4 regions of the Cytobacillus spongiae genome follow, and region 1 is predicted to be linked to each of the others. Evidence: riboswitches for the same ligand, from Rfam matches in the RefSeq annotation. Region 1 holds a riboswitch; each other region holds the start of a gene.
What was found. Region 1 has a riboswitch for thiamine pyrophosphate ahead of thiC (phosphomethylpyrimidine synthase ThiC). Riboswitches for the same ligand answer to the same signal wherever they lie in the genome.
Positions count from the first base shown of each region.

Region 2: linked by a shared signal. The riboswitch ahead of tenA (thiaminase II) and the one ahead of thiC (phosphomethylpyrimidine synthase ThiC) in region 1 are both predicted to bind thiamine pyrophosphate.
Region 3: linked by a shared signal. The riboswitch ahead of LS684_RS06720 (ABC transporter substrate-binding protein) and the one ahead of thiC (phosphomethylpyrimidine synthase ThiC) in region 1 are both predicted to bind thiamine pyrophosphate.
Region 4: linked by a shared signal. The riboswitch ahead of LS684_RS02720 (thiazole synthase) and the one ahead of thiC (phosphomethylpyrimidine synthase ThiC) in region 1 are both predicted to bind thiamine pyrophosphate.

Region 1 covers NZ_CP089997.1:1,013,421-1,016,573, reverse strand. Annotated here, with positions in the region: gene LS684_RS05385 (hypothetical protein) at 4-198, opposite strand; gene thiC (phosphomethylpyrimidine synthase ThiC) at 176-1,927, opposite strand; TPP riboswitch at 2,422-2,536, opposite strand; TPP riboswitch at 2,751-2,863, opposite strand; gene LS684_RS05375 (VOC family protein) at 2,929-3,153, opposite strand, start outside.
Region 2 covers NZ_CP089998.1:462,446-465,598, forward strand. Annotated here, with positions in the region: gene LS684_RS22830 (ABC transporter ATP-binding protein) at 1-658, opposite strand, end outside; gene LS684_RS22835 (ECF transporter S component) at 674-1,258, opposite strand; gene tenA (thiaminase II) at 1,245-1,949, opposite strand; TPP riboswitch at 2,067-2,174, opposite strand; gene LS684_RS22845 (response regulator transcription factor) at 2,452-3,051, opposite strand; gene LS684_RS22850 (sensor histidine kinase) at 3,048-3,153, opposite strand, start outside.
Region 3 covers NZ_CP089997.1:1,303,542-1,306,694, forward strand. Annotated here, with positions in the region: gene LS684_RS06715 (thiamine-binding protein) at 1-69, opposite strand, end outside; gene LS684_RS06720 (ABC transporter substrate-binding protein) at 83-1,090, opposite strand; TPP riboswitch at 1,206-1,316, opposite strand; gene LS684_RS06725 (cell wall hydrolase) at 1,577-2,188, shown strand; gene LS684_RS06730 (hypothetical protein) at 2,301-2,609, shown strand; gene LS684_RS06735 (MerR family transcriptional regulator) at 2,610-2,969, opposite strand; gene LS684_RS06740 (SDR family oxidoreductase) at 3,152-3,153, opposite strand, start outside.
Region 4 covers NZ_CP089997.1:511,493-514,645, forward strand. Annotated here, with positions in the region: gene LS684_RS02710 (hypothetical protein) at 1-20, opposite strand, end outside; gene LS684_RS02715 (AraC family transcriptional regulator) at 271-1,158, shown strand; TPP riboswitch at 1,416-1,513, shown strand; gene LS684_RS02720 (thiazole synthase) at 1,690-2,460, shown strand; gene thiH (2-iminoacetate synthase ThiH) at 2,574-3,153, shown strand, end outside.

The sequences.
Region 1 (3,153 bases):
TCCTCAATAATAGATGACTTCAACTTTATGACATTTGGTGCATTTTCGAAAGCCCTCTACTTCTAAGAAAATATGCTTGCATTGTATTTGAATCTGGGAAATTTGTTCTTCTAATTGCTCGATTATGTTCTTTAATCGATTAATTTCTTCTTTTAAATAGGATACTTGTTTCACCTTATTTATAGATGGCTGAACCATTTTCAACGAACTCCTTCGCTTTTTCCTTCATTCCTTCTATGATTAAGCCGTTCTCTGATTGGGCCATGTGACGAATGTCTTGAGAGATTCGCATCGAGCAAAATTTCGGACCACACATTGAACAAAAATGGGCCGTCTTTGCTCCTTCAGCAGGAAGTGTTTCGTCGTGGTATTCTCTTGCTCGGTCAGGGTCTAGTGATAAATTAAATTGATCGTGCCAGCGGAATTCAAAGCGCGCTTTTGATAAGGCATTATCTCGAACTTGAGCACCTGGGTGGCCTTTTGCTAAGTCAGCGGCATGTGCTGCAATTTTATAAGCGATAACACCTTCTCTAACATCCTCCTTGTTCGGCAATCCTAAATGCTCTTTAGGCGTCACGTAACAAAGCATCGCTGTGCCAAACGAGCCAATCATTGCTGCTCCAATGGCAGATGTAATGTGATCATATCCTGGAGCTATATCGGTTGTTAATGGACCTAGTGTATAGAAAGGTGCCTCTTTACAAATCTCAAGCTGTTTATCCATGTTCTCTTTTATTAAGTGCATCGGAACATGTCCTGGACCCTCTATCATAACTTGCACATCATGCTTCCATGCAATTGCTGTTAGTTCGCCTAGCGTTTCAAGCTCTGCAAATTGGGCTTTGTCATTGGCATCGGCTATTGAGCCTGGTCTTAACCCATCTCCTAAAGACACAGCAATATCGTAGGCTTTTAGAATCTCACAGATTTCTTCAAAATGAGTGTAGAGAAAATTTTCCTGATGATGAGCCAAGCACCATTGGGCTAAAATAGAGCCCCCACGCGAAACAATTCCTGTTGTTCTAGTTGCAGTCATTGGGATATACCTTAGCAACACACCTGCATGGATCGTAAAGTAATCCACCCCTTGCTCGGCTTGCTCAATTAATGTATCCCTGTACACTTCCCATGTGAGATCTTCTGCAATCCCATTCACTTTCTCAAGTGCCTGATAAATAGGAACAGTTCCAACTGGGACAGATGAATTTCGGATTATCCATTCTCTTGTTGTATGTATATTTTTTCCTGTTGAAAGATCCATAATCGTGTCAGCTCCCCACCGAGTCGCCCACGTCATTTTCTCTACTTCTTCTTCTATAGATGAAGATACCGCTGAGTTCCCAATATTCGCATTTATTTTCACATGAAAATTTCGTCCAATGATCATCGGTTCTGATTCCGGATGATTGATGTTTGCTGGGATAATGGCACGTCCAGAAGCTACCTCTTTACGAACAAATTCTGCATCAAGTTGCTCCCTAATAGCAATGAACTCCATCTCAGGTGTGATGATTCCTCTTTTGGCGTAATGCATCTGCGTTACATTCTGTTTCCCCTTAGCTCTGAGCGGACGATCAACAATATTTGGGAAAACTTCTACTTTTGTTAAGTCTTCAATTTTTTTATATCCGTTATCCTCCGGCTTTACATCTCTACCTTTGTATTCCTCCACATCCCCACGCTCAATTATCCAATTTCTTCTTATTTTTGGCAGACCTTTCTGAATATCGACTACCTGAGTAGTATCCGTATAAATCCCACTCGTATCATAAACACGAATTGGCGCATTTTCTTCTGTACCAAATACTCCCTCCGTTGAACTTTGAGCAATCTCTCTCATTGGAACCTGAATATCAGAGCGTGATCCCCCCACATACACTTTTTTACTGTTTGGAAATGAATAACTTCCTTGAAAATTAGTAGTCATGTTAATTCCTCCTTGAATTTTCTGTCCGAGTTCATGCTTTCTTCGGACTCGGATTCTTGTTTTCTTGCTTTTTCTGTCCGAAATCACCCTTACCTCGGACTCGGTTTCTCGTTTTCTTGCGATTTCTGTCCGAAATCACCCTTTCTTCGGACTCGGATTCTTGTTTTCTTGCCTTTTCTGTCCGATATCACCCTTTCTTCGGACTCGGATTCTCTTTTTCTTGTCATTTCTGTCCGAAATCACCCTTTCTTCGGACTCGGATTCTCTTTTTCTTGTCATTTCTGTCCGAAATCACCCTTTCTTCGGACTCGGCTTTTCGTTTTCTTGCCATTTCTGTCCAAACACACAGATCTCTCCGTCCAATTCCCTCCTCTCCATGCTTGGTGAGGCTAATTCCAGTTTTCTGACTCTTTTTACTCTCATGATCATAGGCACAACAAAAAATCGGGCTCAATATGAACCCGATAAAAGATAAAACAGTATTCTCCAAGTTAAGCAAGACTGTTCTACTTTCCTACGCTGATATGAATCAGATCAGGTTCAAAGGGTCAATTAGCTTTATAGCGCTTTTCTCTCAGCCCTGCTCATAGGACTCCCCTAGTAGATCAAACTATTCAATTGTTATACGTTATGATTGCTGCCGCAATTTTAGAAGTAAAAACAAAGAATCTTCTATACAAAAAAGCCCCTAGCAATTCGTACACTGGGGCCTGAAACAAAGGTAATTCGATAGCTCAAGTCTTTGGTACTTTGTGCATTCAAGTACCAATGATTGCTTTTAATACGCAAAAAAACAGACTGTTGCTAGGAATCTACTATGTATGTGATTATCCATACACTTCCCTACGCTGGTACGAACCAGATCAGGTAATTAGGGTCAAAGACTATAATGGGTCTTAATCTCAGCCGGCCATTCCGGCACCCCCAGTGCCAAATTATTCAAATTTCCTTCTCAATATACCATAACGTCTTTAATTTGCAAATACCATTTTTTCTTTCACTTATTCATTTTTAAAGCATAGGCTTAGCTCGCTCCATACATCAAAGCAATTCCCATCTATATCATAAAAAACAAAATTTCTACCAGGATGCCCACGGTCCTCTACCCTTCCCACTTGAACACCCTTTTCACATAACTCTTCGTAAAACTCTTGCAACGCCCTTTCTCCGTCGACTTCGAAGGTTAAAGAAAAATGCTCGTTTCCGTTATCATCTAAAAAATTGGC
Region 2 (3,153 bases), on a different replicon from region 1:
ATTTGGATAAAATGTTTTCCTTGGATCCATCCGCCAGGATATTCCCATGTTCATTGAACAGGATGATGCGATCAATGATTTCCAATACGTGATCCAGCTTGTGCTCAATGATAAGCAGTGTCTTATCCTGACATGTTTCCTTGACGATATCCCAAATGGATTTCGTACTTTCCACGTCTAACATCGAAGTGGGCTCATCTAGGAACAGAGTATCAGGCTCAAGGGCCAATACTGAGGCTATGGCCAATTTCTGCTTCATTCCTCCAGAGAGTGTGGAGATTTTCGTATGTGGATCTTGTAGCTTTAACTTTACGCTATCCAACAGCAAATCAATCTTCCCCGGCATTTCTTCACGGGGAACTTGTACATTTTCTAAAACAAAGGCGAGTTCCTCATCTGCATAAGGCATGCAAAATTGAGAGTCTGGATCTTGAAATACAAATCCCCATGAATCCGGATGTTCAATGGAAGAGCATTTCATCGGGACATCAACTGCTTGTGGGATTATTCCTGCCAATACATGAAGAAAGGTTGATTTCCCTGATCCAGATGGTCCTAAAAGCAAAACTTTTTCTCCACTGCGAATAGCCAAATCTAAATCGTTAAACAACAATTTTTCTGATTTTGGGAATTTCAAGCGCAAATTTTCCACATGCATTACATCATCTCTCCCTTATCCATCCAATGCATCGAACTCTTTCTGATCCGCTCTTCTGACCAGGTTTGTGACGCCTGTGTTCTCCAATGCCCTTACCAGATAATAGGAACCAATCCCCGCAATGACAATGGAGCCTATCAGTCTTGCAGCAATGAACAGGGATAAATTCCATACTGCCAAATCCCCCATATACCCTTTAAAGTAGTCCAAGAGTATGGAGCCGAAAGCAGAGCCCACGGCTGCAGCACAGATCACCAGAAGGTCATACCGTTTATAACGGGTCAATAGAAAGACCAATTCTGCAAACAACCCCTGTATCATGCCGAACAGGAGTACTTCAAGGCCCCATTCAGAACCCATCAAAAATTCTCCGGAAGACGCTGCAATCTCAGCTAATAGTGCCACACCGGGCTTTCTTAGGATCAAAAATGCGACAGTTGCGGCCATAAACCACATCCCGTAAATAAGTTGATCAGCATGTATCCCCAATGGTTTTAACACATTATAGAGAGGTCCCCAAAGCTTGTAAATAATCCCGAAACCAATTGAAATGACCACTGTTATTAAGATGTCCGTCAATTTTAATCTAGACATGTACATCACCTTCGCTTCCCGAAGTCAGTACAGATTGAAATGACCACTCTTCCATGGTGTATGCCATTTCCCAAAACTGCAGCTCATAGATGCTGCTTACGATAAAATTCTCTCTCATTCTTACTTTGTCTGATTCAGACATCGTTTCCGCTAATTCATCGAGTCGGATGATTTGCTCCTCCACCAATTCCCTGAACCACTCCCCGCCATAAGCTGCAATCCATTCCTGGTAGATGGTCTCTTCTGGAGTACACGCCTTCAGCCTTTCTCCTATTTCGTAATAGAGCCAGTAACAAGGAAGGATGGTGGCCAGTATGTCTGCGAGACCTCCAAGCTGTGCGGAACGATACATATGAGATGTGTATGCATAAGCCGTGGGAGAAGGTTTAAATTCCCTTTTTTCTACTTCCGTGATTCCTAATCGTTCAGAAAAATTCTTATGAAGGGAGAGCTCTGCTTCATTCGTTCCCACAGCATGTGCTGCCATTCGTGATGTAGTATGTAAATCCATTGCCTTCGCAGCTCCCAGAGCCTGCACTTTGGAAAAATGAGTGAGGTAATAGGCATCCTGCAGGATGTAGTATCTGAAGTTCTCAATGGGGAGTGTTCCGTCACCGATTCCTTTGACGAAGGGATGTTGAAAGCTTGCTTCCCAGATTTCTTTCACTTCATTTCTTAAAAACATAGAAAATGACATTGTCTCTTACTCCTTTTCCAGACGACCCGAACAGGCAATAAAAAAAGCCACTTCCCGCTATGCATACAGCATACAGAAAGTGGCTTGAGATCATAGGAATAAACGGATATTCTACGTGACCATCAAACACCACTTCCCTCCGCTGGTCTCAACCAGATCAGGTTCAAAGGGTCTTAAAGTCACACTTTAATCTCAGCCTTTTACAAGGCACCCCTAGTGGATCGTCCAATTAAATTTTGTATTCGAAGCTATCGTACCATGATTCTTTTACTTGTCAACACTTTTTATCTATCTCTCACTGATTGATCATGAGTAAAAACCCATTGATATCATAGAACAGACCAACAAAAAACCCTATTTAAAATCCATAAAAAAATTTCTTCAGCAAATAAATTCACGACTCTGAAAAAAATGTATAAATATAATAAATAATGAATTAAAATTGATGATTTCCATGCTAAAACAGGACGAACCTCCATCATCAAGGTTCGTCCCTGTCCCATTATTTAAACCATCCCTTTTCTCTTGATTGGGTGATGGCTTCGATTCGATTTTTGACTTCCAATTTGTCCAGGATGGTTGAGATGTAGTTACGGACGGTACCCGTTTTAAGGCTGAGTTCGTCGGCGATTTCCTTAGTGTTTTTTCCGTCGGCAACAAGTTCCAGCACTTCTTTTTCCCGGTCAGTCAGGGGGTTTTCTTCCCCATACACATCATCCATTAGTTCAGGGGCATATATACGCTTTCCGTCCATCACAAGTCGGATGGAATTGGCCAGTTCCTCACTTGGGCTATCTTTTAATAGATACCCTTTAACCCCACCCTTTAATGCACGCTGAAAATAACCTGACCGGGCAAAGGTGGTGAGGATAATGACTTTGCACTCTTCTCCCTTCAATTCCTCTGCTGCTTCGAGCCCCGTTTTTTCAGGCATTTCGATGTCCATGATACAGATATCGGGTTTAAGCTCGTGTACGAGAGCAATGGCTTCTTCACCATTGCCCGCTTTTCCGACAACCTCCATATCATCTTCCAGGCTCAGCAGCGAGCCCAGGGCACCTAACAGCATCCTCTGATCTTCAGCGATTACAATCCGAATCATTCCATTCCCTCCCTGTCAGTCTGTTTAATCACTTTAGGGACCCTCATAACCAAAGTGGTACCCTTATCTGAAATAATCTCCAAACTTCCATTCACAAACTCC
Region 3 (3,153 bases), 290 kb from region 1:
ATAAGGAATTACATTTTCTCCATTTTTTGTTTTTGGTAGTATTTGAATACTCACTAGTGAATTTGCCATTTGACATATCTCCTTACTCTGGTAGGAATTCATTTGTAAATGCTTTTTTCGCATCTAATTCCTTTTCTAGTAGATTATTTTCATACATCCAAGTTGCATAGTTTTCCCATACTTTGAGCTTTTGTTCGCCCCATTTAGCTGCGTCATCTTTATATTTTGGTGCAAGCCATTCTTGACTCTTTTGCACCAGTTCTGCATCAAGATCTGGTGCAGCAGCAATTAAGATATCAGCAGCTGCCAAAGGGTTTTCAATAGAAAATTCATACCCTTTCGTTACGGCTTTTAGAAAAGCCTTTACGGTATCTGGTTGATCCTTAAGCATGGTTTCATTCGTAGTTAAAACAGGAGTATAATAATCTAGTTTCTCCGAAAAGTCGGTTAAGTACACCATATTGATTTCTTCATTTCTTAGCTCTGCTTCTACTCCTGTCCATCCATAATATATCCAGGCAAAGTCAATATCTCTTTGAACTGCTGTGAAGAAATCGCTGTCACCCATATTCACGATAGAAACTTTATTTACATCCGCGTTTTCTTGCTTCATGATTGACTCAATGACAGCCTTTTCTACAGGTGAACCCCAACCACCATAAGATTTTCCTTCAAAATCCTTTGGGGATTGGATATTTTTATCGGCAGGTGAAGCGAATCCAGACGTATTATGTTGGATGACCGCTGCAATTGAAACAATTGGTACATCTTGAATTCTAGCTTGTGTAATCGACTCTTGATAGCTTACACCAAACTCAGATTTTCCTGATGCCACTAGCTGATCGGCACCGGCTTCCCCTGGCATGATGATTTCTACGTCTAAGCCTTCTTCTTCAAAGTATCCTTTATCCTTAGCCACGTAAAGACCTGTATGGTTTGTGTTTGGTGTCCAGTCTAAAACGACAGAAACCTTTTCAAGGGAATCTTGTTTTTCTTTTTTATCTGTAGCCGATTTATTTTCCTCTCCATCATTGCTACATCCTACAAGTAATCCTAAAGCTAATAATGAACTAAGCCATTTTTTCTTCATGTTCATTCCTCCTTGTTGTATTATGTAAAATATTAGGTATTAAAAAGAAATGGAGGGAACTAAAAAACGCCAAGGCTCAGAACCAAGGCGCATATCGATTAAACAAATGAATATTTGTTTTATAGAATATGTTCCCTACGCTGGTATCAACCAGATCAGGTTCTGAGGGTCAACATCTTTCGGATGAAATCTCAACCAGCATCAACTGGTCCCCCTACAATTCTTCTTATTCAATTAGGTCTGTTAAACGTAGCTAAGTTTCTTTCACCTTTTCGTGGGAGTGAAAGAAATAAGGATAACAGATTCTTGTAATGAAATACTCCCATCATTATAGCAGATTTTTATGATTTGACTAGTTAATTGCTTACATTTCCATTAAAGGGTAGGAATAAATAACATGGAAATCATTTATATTGAATCTTCCAGAGAGACTGTGATAAGGTATAACGTATGTTTTTCAATTCAATAGAAAAAGGAGGAATATCGATGAGAAAACTAATTTCTTTAGTCGTATTCATGGGAGTCCTCTCATTCTCTTTCATCCAGATTAATAACAGTGCTTCTGCTGAACTTATAGACGGTGTTAAAGTGTATAAGATGAAAAAAGGGGAAACTCTTCTAGATAAAGGAAAAGAGTTCGGTGTATCAGAGAAAGAAATCAAGATCGTAAATTTTTTAAAGGATGACCAAGATTTAAGCGGAAAAAAAATCATCGTGCCAAAACCTGTTCAAGATTCTTCCATAACTCCATCTGAAAAAGAGTTATTAGCTAGACTTGTACATGCTGAAGCTGAAGGGGAACCATTTAAAGGAAAAGTTGCTGTTGCAGAGGTCGTCTTAAACCGAGTAGAAAGTGACCAGTTCCCAGATACAATAAAAGAAGTTATATATGAGGACAAGCAATTTCAACCTGTCGACAATGGTACGATTAACCAGCCCGCTGGAGATGAAGCAAAACAAGCGGTTAAAGAAGCTATTCAACATGATGAAATAGGAAAGGACTCTTTATATTTCTATAATCCAAATATTATTAGCAGCACATGGCTCCAAACAAGAACAGTCACATTTGAAATTGGAAACCATCGATTTGCAAAATAAATAGTACGATGAAAACCAGCTATCCTACAGGTATGCTGGTTTTTTTTCATTAGGAATGAAATTTGGTGGATTAAAGGAGAATAAAACTATATAGAAAAGGAGTGAATTACGGATGCCCCGCAAGTCATCAGAAGAGCTTGAAGAAATGGGTAATAGGAATACTGACAATGAAATATCAAAGCTAAACAGATTTTTAGGTGTGGTGATGGAATATATTTCAGATGATGAAATAGAAGAAATCGACGTAGAGCACTTACTTGACAGGACAGAGGGATTGCGCGACTGGTGGAATCAATACCTTGAAAAAAATCGAGTTCAGTTGGAGGAGGGCATCAAAAACGCTTTAAGTGAACTTTCAATAGAAGAACTACAGCTAATTAAGGATCAAATTAAACAATATGAAGAGAAAGTGAAAGGATGACTAACATTCATCCTTTCCTTCATAGAATGCAATTTTTCTATCTACTTTATTAATATTCAATTCTAATTCTTTTATTTGATTTTCGATTTTTATTCGATGGGAGAGCAGGATTCTTTTTCTTTCTTCAATGGTAGTAGTCCCAATAATACTTAATCTGACGATTTCTTTTATTTGCTGGACAGGCATATTCGTTTCCTTTAGGCAGGTAACTATATCAAGCCATGCAATATTTTCTTCTGTATACAATCTATTCCCTGTGTGGTCTCTATTAATTGGAGGCAATATCCCTTCTTTTTCATAATATCTTAACGTATGAGTAGATAGGCCAGCGATTGATGAGACTTCATTAATTTTATACATGTATACATCCCCTTTTTGCTAAAATTGGAATCAATTCTGTAAACTTGGTTTAGGCTTTTTCTTCCACAATCTGCTGTCTTACTTAGGTCTACTTCTATTAATATGTAATATAATTCTCAATCATAAAACGAAAAAAATCTAGACTTAATTAGAACTAAATGTACTAATCAAGTCTAGTTATATT
Region 4 (3,153 bases), 500 kb from region 1:
TTTCCTAAAAAGACGTTCATATTATATTCCTTAGCTTGATGATGTAGCACGGAAGTATACTTTTTATAGCAAGTAGTAAAAATTAAGATGCTGGCCAAGTAGATTGAATAGACATTAGTTAATTTTTACATCAATTCCTCAAAATGTATAGTGGGTTATGTTAAAGTTTAGTAAATGAATAGAATGACAATTGGATGCTATACTTAGCAAAAAATGTTAAGAACAAACATTTGTTCTCTGATATAGTGAGAAGTGGGTAGGTGATAACAGATGGATTATGAGGCTAGTATTCAACGAGCTCTTGATTATATAGAAGACCACTTGATGGAGACGTTAACGCTTGAGTCGCTAGCAGAGAAGGCTTGCTTTTCTCCTTATCATTTTCATCGCGTCTTTCAAGCGATGGTTGGTGATTCTGTGATGGAATATGTGAGAAAAAGAAGGTTAACGGTAGCAGCGGAGCGGTTATTTTATCACGATGAGAAAGTCATTGACATTGCGTTAGAGGTAGGATTTCAGTATCAAGAGTCATTTAATCGGGCGTTTAAAAAGCACTTTGGAATGTCACCAAAGCAGTACCGAAAAGCCGAATATCTGTCTGGACCATTTCGAGGAAAAGTCTGCCTAAAACCAAAGGAGTTTCAAGGAGGAGTAAGAATGGAACCGAAATTAACTGTAAAACCTGCTTTTCACATCATAGGCTATGAACTAAAGACAAGAAATGAGGATGGACAAAATAACCGGGATATACCAGAGTTTTGGCAACAATATATTCGAAATGATTTAGGGGCGAATATCCCAAGCCCAATTCACAAACACGTTGAGTTAGGTTTATGTACCGATTTTCAGCCTGAATCGGGCGAATTTACTTACGTAATCGGGATGGAAGTTGATGCTGGTACAAAGCCTCTTGAAGGAATGGTGTATCGAAGCTTTCCCGAACAGGAATATGCTGTATTTACTACTCCGAAAGCAGATGAAGCAGCCTTTACCGCTTCTATTCAATCGACGTGGAACAAAGTCTTTACCGAGTGGTTCCCTCAATCAGGTTATGAACATACAGGCACTGCCGAATTTGAACTCTATGATGAAAGATGCTATGGAGACGACAATAAGGAAATAGATATCTACATTCCAGTTGTGAAAAAACTCCAATAAATAATGAGCTGCTTCTCAAGTGATTGAGGGGCAGTTTTTTTAAAAATAAAGCTGTTCTCAATAGTTCTGCCAGCGTATATAAACGGACGATCAAGTTGTTATGTTCATATTCATTTAGCTATGGTTTAAGGAAAGTAACTATTGTGAAACCGCCTGGATATATATGGTATTAAGCGTTTACAGTTTACAACAAGGTGATAGTGTGATAAAAATGGGGATAGATTCATAACTTTGGATTATGGATGACAATTTTATACAGTGAATGCTAGGGGTGCCGTATGGCTGAGAGGACGAATGTCTAACCCTTGAACCTGATTTGGTTAGTACCAACGTAGGGAAGCTTTTATAGAAGCGTAGACATGGAAGGCTCCGTGTGTGCTTTTCTATTACTTTAAATGTAAAAGCTTACCTAAATTGGGTAAGCTTTTTTGTGTTTTAATCTACATCTACATATTGTCATGAACGGACATGATACGGAATTTTGTAGAAATATCCGTTTTGTGTATTACCAACTTGGAGGAGGAATTAAGGATGAAGGATGTATTAACAATTGGTGGAGTGGATCTACATAATCGCTTATTTACAGGGACTGGAAAGTTTGCGGATCATAAACAAATGAAGGAAGCACTTGAAAAATCGCAATCACAAGTCGTTACCGTAGCGCTTCGTCGAGTCGATTTAGAAGCACAGGGGGAAGAGAATATTCTAGAGGACATCCCAAAGGATATGGTGCTGCTGCCAAATACTTCAGGAGCTCGAACTGCGGAGGAAGCGATACGGATTGCTCGATTAGCTCGAGCATGTGGAATGGGAAATTGGATTAAGATTGAAGTAATCTCTGATCAGAAGTACTTGCTTCCTGATAATGAAGAAACGATTAAAGCGACTGAGGTTTTAGCAAAAGAGGGCTTTGTTGTGCTTCCTTATATGAGCCCCGACCTAATGGCGGCAAAGAAAATGCAGGAAGCAGGCGCTGCTGCAGTTATGCCTCTTGGCGCACCAATTGGAACGAATCGGGGAATTCGAATGAAAGAAATCATCCAAATTCTGATAGATGAAATGGATGTTCCAATTGTAGTGGACGCAGGGATTGGGAAGCCATCAGAAGCAGCAGAGGCAATGGAGATAGGTGCCAGTGCTGTTCTAGTCAATACGGCCATTGCTACAGCAAATGATCCAGTTGAAATGGCCATTGCATTTGATCTAGCTGTAAAAGCGGGAAGAAAAGCTTATTTATCAGGGTTAGGACCTACATCTGTTCAAGCAAAGGCTTCATCTCCTTTAACGGGCTTCTTAGGATAATTCATCTGCATTAAGTTGATTTTTTGGAATGAAAGCAAGGGGAAGGGGCTGTCATTGCCGCATTCGGAGTGAATATGAACCTGGCCTATTGATTAGAAATGGAGGGGTAGTTAATGAGCTTCTATCAAAAGTATGAATCAGTAAGGAATTTACCCTTTGAAGATATTTTTCAACATATCACGCCAAACGACGTGAAGAGGGTGTTAGCGAAAGAAAGCCTTTCTGAGCAAGATCTACTTGTACTTCTTTCACCAGCAGCTGAGTATTGCTTAGAAGAAATGGCCCAGAAAGCGCATCAGCTAACTGTACAGCATTTTGGTAGGGTGATGGGGTTATATGCTCCGTTGTACATAACCGATTATTGTGTAAATAAATGTACGTATTGCAGCTTTAGCTTTGACAATGATTTTCCAAGAAGGAAGCTTTCGATGCTTGAAATTGATCAAGAGTCTAAAGCGCTAGTGGAAATGGGGATTAAGCATTGTATTATCCTAACAGGTGAATCGAATATTCACTCGTCAGTAGACTATTTATGTGAAAGTGTTGAGGTTATGAAGAAGCACTTTTCATCCTTAGCGATTGAAGTTCAGCCATTAGATGCCGAGGGCTATAAGAAATTAGTAGAGCATGGGGTAGATGGGTTGACTGTCTATCAAGAAGTGTATAACGAAGATATTTATAAGGAAATCCATG